DNA from 2 places in the Pseudomonas trivialis genome. Region 1 is predicted to be linked to the other one. Evidence: predicted binding sites of a transcription regulator. Region 1 holds the regulator's gene; the other holds the start of a gene.
What was found. Region 1 encodes sigma-54, which starts transcription at its own class of promoters, with help from an activator protein. Its sites were predicted from a motif close to ANTGGCATNNANNTTGCTNT; they were not measured.
Positions count from the first base shown of each region.

Region 2: a site for sigma-54 is predicted at 2,006-2,025, ahead of glnK (P-II family nitrogen regulator). Genes of this name have one in related genera too.

Region 1 is NZ_CP142151.1:937,497-941,254, forward strand. Features, by position in the region: gene rapZ (RNase adapter RapZ) at 1-132, opposite strand, end outside; gene ptsN (PTS IIA-like nitrogen regulatory protein PtsN) at 135-590, opposite strand; gene hpf (ribosome hibernation-promoting factor, HPF/YfiA family) at 599-904, opposite strand; gene VRB54_RS04035 (RNA polymerase factor sigma-54) at 981-2,474, opposite strand; gene lptB (LPS export ABC transporter ATP-binding protein) at 2,659-3,384, opposite strand; gene lptA (lipopolysaccharide transport periplasmic protein LptA) at 3,384-3,758, opposite strand, start outside.
Region 2 is NZ_CP142151.1:5,280,500-5,284,257, reverse strand. Features, by position in the region: gene VRB54_RS23550 (YifB family Mg chelatase-like AAA ATPase) at 1-1,330, opposite strand, end outside; gene VRB54_RS23545 (accessory factor UbiK family protein) at 1,547-1,810, opposite strand; gene glnK (P-II family nitrogen regulator) at 2,234-2,572, shown strand; gene VRB54_RS23535 (ammonium transporter) at 2,607-3,758, shown strand, end outside.

The DNA.
Region 1 (3,758 bases):
CGCGCGTTCGGCCAGTTCCGGCAACAGGCCAGCGGGCAAATTATCGATGCAATAAAAGCCGCTGTCTTCAAGCACATTGAGTGCGGTGCTTTTACCCGAGCCGGACCGGCCACTGACAATAATCAGGCGCATGGTTATTGCTCGTCCAGCACAACCTGATACAACGCCTCATTGCTGCTGGCGTTGCGCAGTTTATGACGTACTTCCTTGCGGTCGAGCATGCTGGCGATCTGCCGAAGCAGTTCCAGGTGAGCATCGGTGGCCGCTTCCGGGACCAGCAAAACGAAGAGCAGGTCGACCGGAGCGCCGTCGATAGCGTCGAAATCGATGGGTCTTTCCAGGTGCAGCAAGGCGCTGACAGGTGTGTCGCAGCCTTTGAGTCGGCAATGAGGAATGGCGATGCCGTTGCCAAAACCGGTGGAGCCCAGTTTTTCACGGTCGATCAGGGCCTTGAACACGACCTGCTCATCCAGCTCGGGCACTTCCCGGCTGATCAGGTTTGCAATGTGTTCGAGGGCTTTTTTCTTGCTGCCACCCGGCGCGTTCACCAGGGAACGGCCGGGGGTCAGGATGGTTTCAAGTCGGATCATGGGGGGAGTTAACGACCTGTACCTTGCATCAGGTGCAGATTCTTTTCCTTATGCTTTATGAGTTGGCGGTCGAGCTTGTCGTAGAGCGAGTCAATCGCCGCGTACATGTCTTCGTGTTCCGCATTGGCGACGAGCTTGGCATTCGGTACGTGCAGGGTGGCTTCGATTTTCTGCTTGAGCTTGTCGACCTCCATGATGACCTGCACATTGGTGATCTTGTCGAAATGCCCCGCAAGCTTGTTCAGCTTGCTCTCGGTGTATTCACGCAGGGGCTTGGTGACTTCCAGCTGGTGTCCACTGATGTTGACTTGCATACAGCTTCTCCTTCGTTGCCAGTGCATAAAGCGACAGGCGAAAAGCGCCTGCCACTGGAACGCTGTGGCCCGCCCGTCACATCAACCGCTTACGCTCGCTGGAAGGCGCAATCCCAAGGGATTCGCGATACTTGGCGACGGTTCGACGGGCGACCTGAATGCCTTGTGCCTCCAGTAAACCAGCGATCTTACTGTCACTCAATGGCTTTTTCTGATTTTCCGCGGCAACCAGTTTTTTGATGATTGCGCGAATCGCCGTGGACGAGCATTCGCCGCCTTCGGAGGTGCTGACGTGGCTGGAGAAAAAGTATTTCAGCTCATATATACCCCGCGGGGTATGCATGAATTTCTGTGTGGTTACCCGCGAAATCGTCGATTCGTGCATGCCCACCGCTTCGGCGATATCGTGCAGCACCAGCGGTTTCATCGCTTCGTCGCCGTACTCCAGGAAGCCGCGCTGATGCTCGACGATCTGGGTGGCCACTTTCATCAGGGTTTCGTTGCGACTTTGCAGGCTCTTGATGAACCAGCGGGCCTCCTGCAACTGGTTGCGCATGAAGGTGTTGTCGGCGCTGGTATCGGCGCGGCGTACAAAGCCGGCGTATTGCGGGTTGACCCGCAGGCGCGGCACGGATTCCTGGTTCAGCTCCACCAGCCAGCGCTCGTTGTCCTTGCGGACGATCACGTCGGGGACCACGTATTCGGCTTCGCTGGATTCGATCTGCGAGCCCGGACGCGGGTTTAGGCTCTGCACCAGCTCGATGACCTGGCGCAGCTCATCTTCCTTGAGCTTCATGCGACGCATCAGCTGGCTGTAGTCACGGCTGCCCAGCAGGTCGATGTAGTCGGTGACCAGGCGCTGGGCTTCGTTGAGCCATGGCGTCTTGGCGGGCAATTGACGCAGTTGCAACAGCAGGCATTCACTGAGGTTGCGTGCACCAATACCGGCGGGCTCGAACTGCTGGATGCGGTGTAGGACGGCTTCGATCTCGTCCAGTTCGATATCCAGTTCCGGGTCGAAAGCTTCCAGAATTTCGTCGAGCGTTTCGTCCAGGTAGCCCTGGTTGTTGATGCAGTCGATCAGGGTGACGGCGATCAGGCGATCGGTGTCGGACATCGGCGCCAGGTTCAGTTGCCACAGCAGGTGACTTTGCAAGCTCTCGCCGACGGAGGTGCGGGTGGTGAAGTCCCACTCGTCATCATCATTGCTGGGCAGGCTGCTGGCACTGGTCTGGTAAACGTCTTCCCAGGCAGTGTCCACAGGCAGTTCGTTGGGGATGCGCTCGTTCCAGTCGCCTTCCTCGAGGTTGTCCACCGTGGGGGCGGTTTCCTGATAGGAGGGTTCCTGCACGTCCGGGTTGGGTTTTTGCTCGATGTTGTCGGCCAGTGGGTCTGCATTATCGAAGTCGTCGCCTTCTTCCTGGCGTTCGAGCATCGGATTGGACTCCAGGGCCTCCTGGATTTCCTGTTGCAGGTCCAGGGTCGACAATTGGAGCAGGCGGATGGCCTGTTGCAGCTGCGGTGTCATCGTCAGCTGCTGGCCCATTCTCAGGACTAGCGATGGTTTCATGGCAGGGGCTTAACACCTTATTCGCCGGCGCAATGCGCCATCCACGACAGGGCGCGCGAGCGCCAAACATAAGCAAATTATATGCCTGATATCGGGTGCTTTGCCTAGAGCGCGATGACAATAAAAATACTGAGGTTTTCATTGACTCGCGCGCTCGTCGGCGAACGCCCTGATACCACCGTGTCTACAGGCGGAACTCGTGACCCAGGTACACTTCCTTGACCAGTTCGTTGGCCAGGATAGTCGCCGAATCGCCTTCGGCGATCAGTTGGCCATCGTTGACGATATAGGCGGTCTCGCAGATATCGAGGGTCTCACGGACGTTGTGGTCGGTGATCAGCACACCGATACCCTTGGCCTTGAGATGATGGATGATCTGCTTGATGTCGCCGACCGAGATCGGGTCGACGCCGGCAAACGGTTCGTCCAGCAGGATGAACTTGGGTGCGGTGGCCAGGGCGCGGGCGATTTCCACGCGGCGACGCTCACCACCGGACAGGCTCATGCCGAGGTTGTCGCGAATGTGGTTGATGTGGAATTCCTGCAGCAGGCTTTCCAACTCCTGACGGCGGCCGTCGCGGTCGAGTTCCTTGCGGGTCTCGAGGATCGCCATGATGTTGTCGGCAACCGACAGCTTGCGGAAGATCGACGCTTCCTGTGGCAGATAGCCGATACCGGCGCGTGCACGACCATGCATGGGCTGGTGGCTGACGTCGAGGTCGTCGATCAGCACACGACCCTGGTCGGCCTGGACGAGGCCCACGATCATGTAGAAGCAGGTGGTCTTGCCGGCGCCGTTGGGGCCGAGCAAGCCGACGATCTGGCCGCTGTCGATCGACAGGCTGACGTCGCGCACGACCTGACGGCTTTTGTAGGCCTTGGCCAGATGCTGGGCTTTCAGGGTTGCCATTACTCGGCCTTCTTCTTCGGCTGGATAACCATGTCGATTCGCGGACGCGGTGCAGTGACCTTGGAGCCATTGGCGCGACCGGCGTTGGCGATCTGCTTCACGGTGTCATAGGTGATTTTTTCACCTTCCGTGGAGTTGCCATCGGGGCTCAGCACCTTGGCCTGGTCGATCAGCACGATGCGATTCTGCTGGGCGTGATACTGGATAGTCTTGCCGTAGCCCTTCATCGGGCCGGTATCGGCAGGGGCCTGCTTCTGCTCGAAGTAGGCCAGGTTGCCCACCGACGTAACCACGTCAATGTCGCCAGCCGGGGTGCGGGTGAGGGTCACCGTGTTGCCGGTGATCTTCATCGAGCCCTGGGTGATGATGACGCC
Region 2 (3,758 bases), 1.1 Mb from region 1:
CGACCTTTGCCAGCGTGCAATGTTCGCGCAATCCCGGCAGGTCCAGAAAGGCATTTGCACACCCCTGGCGTTGCTGTTGACGCTCGCGCGCCTCGGCAACGCGCGCCGAGGCGTTGGCTGTTGTGTCACCCTCGTTTTGAATGGGATTGAGCGCGGTGGTCTCCCGTGCCACGGTCAGGTGCAGGTCAATCCGGTCCAGCAACGGTCCGGAGAGCTTGTTGCGATAGCGCTGAACCTGTTCCGGCGTACAGCGACAGCGACCACTGGGCTCGCCCATGTACCCGCAAGGGCACGGGTTCATCGCGGCCACCAGTTGAAAGCGCGCGGGGAAACTCACGCGGTCACGGGCGCGGGAGATCACGATGTGCCCTGACTCCAGGGGTTCGCGCAGCACCTCCAGCACCTTGCGGTCAAACTCCGGCAATTCATCGAGGAACAGCACGCCATGGTGCGCCAGGGTGATTTCCCCCGGTTGCGGCTTCGATCCCCCGCCCACCAGGGCCGGGCCGGATGCGGAGTGATGCGGCTGGCGAAACGGCCGATGCGGCCAGTGGCTCAAGGGCGCCAGGCTGACGACCGATTGAATCGCCGCGACTTCCAGCGCCTCCTGCTCACTCAGCGGGGGCAGCAGGCCTGGCAGGCGGCTGGCGAGCAGGGTCTTGCCGGTGCCGGGAGGGCCGCTGAGCAGCAGGTTATGCGCGCCCGCCGCTGCGATCAGCAGGGCGCGCTTGGCCGAGAGCTGGCCCTGCACTTCGCTCAGGTCCGGATACGGCTTGTTCAAGTACTGCAAGCCGTCTGACTTGTAAGGCTCAATCGGCACATGCCCATTCAGGTGCGCGACCACCTGTAGCAGGTGATCCACCGCTATGACCTTCAAGCCCGACGCCAGGCACGCCTCCTCGGCATTCGCCCGCGGCACTATCACGGTGCGCCCGGCCTTGCGCGCGGCCAGCGCCGCCGGCAGCACGCCTTTGACGGCGCGCACCTCGCCGGACAACGCCAATTCCCCGAGACACTCCACGTCATCGAGCATCAACGCCGGCACCTGCACACTGGCCGCCAGAATGCCCAGCGCAATCGCCAAATCAAAACGCCCGCCGTCCTTGGGCAGGTCGGCGGGCGCGAGGTTGAGGGTGATGCGGCGCGACGGGTATTGCAGGGCCGAATTGAGAATGGCGCTGCGTACGCGGTCCTTGCTTTCCTTGACGGCGGTTTCGGGCAACCCCACCAGCGTCAGGGACGGCAAACCATTGGCCATATGCACCTCGACAGTGACGGCGGGCGCTTCGACGCCAACCTGGGCGCGGCTGTGGACGATGGCGAGGGACATGCGCGTTCCTTGAAATGGAGGGCCGCTTTGTGCGGGTTTTTCAAGGGTAGACGAGGCTGGACAGAGCGACGCTAGGAGGTTTTTACAGAACGTATCCGGTGCACGACACAGGATAAATGTGGGAGGGGGCTTGCTCCCGATGGCAGTATGTCAGACGTATATGTGGTGTCTGACACACCGATATCGGGAGCAAGCCCCCTCCCATAATTTCCGCGTTTATTCAGCGACAGGGGGTGTCAGCCGTGCTTCCAGCTCCGCGACTTTGGCCTCCAGGCTCTCCAACCGCGCACGCGTGCGGGCCAATACCACCATCTGGCTGTCAAATTCTTCGCGGCTTACCAGGTCGAGTTTGCTGAAGCCACTTTGCAGCAACGCCTTGAACTGGCTTTCAATTTCATTGCGGGGCAGCGGGGTGTCGCCGCTGAACAGGCGAGAGGCATGGCCGCTCAGGGCGTCGAGGAAGTCTTTGGGCGCGAGCATGGGAAATATTCCGGAATAACTGTTGGCCGGCAGTGTATCACGCAGCGTCTATAGTCTTTTTCAAACGCGCCGACGCACGCTTTTCGCGCATCGGGCCGAGAGACCGCGCACTGTTTTTGTGCGCATTACCACCACCAAACTCCCGTGCGCTGCGGCATAAATGGGCAAACGGCTGATTTCACTGGTTTTTATGGAGCTGGCAAGGTTTCTGCTTAGTCGATCATGACCCATGCACTGATGCAGTCGCTGTGACGAATGCAGTGCGCCGATGGATCAGGGGTACAGGTTTCGTCACCAGTGGTTCGCTTGCGTTGCAACGGTGAATGCCGAGGCAACGATGCGTTACAAAGCCAGGCACTGCGCTTAGACTTGAGTCGGGTTTGTTTTCCTGGTGCAAGTCCACCAATTCGGGAGAGAGTTTTCATGAAGCTAGTCACTGCCATCATCAAGCCGTTCAAGTTGGACGATGTACGCGAGTCATTGTCCGAGATCGGCGTGCAGGGCATTACCGTTACTGAGGTCAAAGGCTTCGGTCGGCAGAAGGGTCACACCGAGCTGTATCGCGGTGCGGAATACGTGGTGGATTTCCTGCCGAAGGTGAAGATTGATGTCGCCATTGACGACAAGGATCTTGACCGGGTTATCGAAGCGATAACCAAGGCCGCCAACACCGGCAAGATCGGTGACGGCAAGATCTTCGTGGTCAATCTGGAACAGGCTATTCGCATCCGTACCGGCGAAACCGATACCGACGCAATCTAAGCCGCCAAACCCCAACGCCCCAGGAGAAAACAATATGACTCTGCGTAAACTCGCAGGGCTCGGAGCCCTGTTGTCCATCGTAATGCCAAGCCTGGCCATGGCGGCAGACGAAGTGGCGGCTCCAGTCCTCAACTCCGGCGACACCGCCTGGATGCTGACCGCCACCGCCCTGGTGCTGTTCATGACCATTCCGGGCCTGGCGCTGTTCTACGGCGGCATGGTCCGCTCCAAAAATATTCTGTCGGTGATGATGCAGTGCTTTGCCATCACTGGCCTGATCAGCATCCTTTGGGTCGTCTACGGCTACAGCATCGCGTTCGATACCACCGGTATGGAACAGGGCGTGGTCAACTTCAACTCCTTCTTCGGCGGCATGGGCAAGGCGTTCCTGGCAGGCGTGACCCCGGCCAGCATCACCGGGCCTGCGGCGCTGTTCCCTGAAGCGGTGTTCATCACCTTCCAGATGACGTTCGCCATCATCACCCCCGCGCTGATCGTCGGTGCATTCGCCGAGCGCATGAAATTCTCCGCGATGCTGATCTTCATGGCCATCTGGTTCACCCTGGTTTATGCGCCGATCGCGCACATGGTCTGGAGCGGTAATGGTGGCCTGCTGTGGGACTGGGGCGTGCTGGACTTCGCCGGCGGCACCGTGGTGCACATCAACGCCGGTGTGGCTGGCCTGGTGGCGTGCATCGTGCTCGGCAAGCGTAAAGGTTTCCCGACCACACCAATGGCTCCGCACAACCTGGGTTACACCCTGGTGGGCGCCGCGATGCTGTGGATCGGCTGGTTCGGTTTCAACGCCGGTTCTGCGGCTGCGGCCAATGGCACCGCCGGCATGGCGATGCTGGTGACCCAGATCGCTACCGCTGCGGCGGCGCTGGGCTGGATGTTCGCCGAGTGGATCGCGCACGGTAAGCCAAGCGCACTGGGCATTGCCTCGGGTGTTGTGGCCGGTCTGGTTGCCGTTACGCCGGCTGCCGGTACCGTGGGCCCGATGGGCGCGCTGATTATCGGCCTGGCGGCCGGTGTGATCTGCTTCTTCTGCGCCACCACGCTCAAGCGCAAGCTGGGCTACGACGACTCCCTGGACGCCTTCGGCGTGCACGGTATCGGCGGTATCGTTGGTGCGATCCTCACCGGTGTATTCGCAGCCCCTGCATTGGGCGGCTTCGGTACCGTG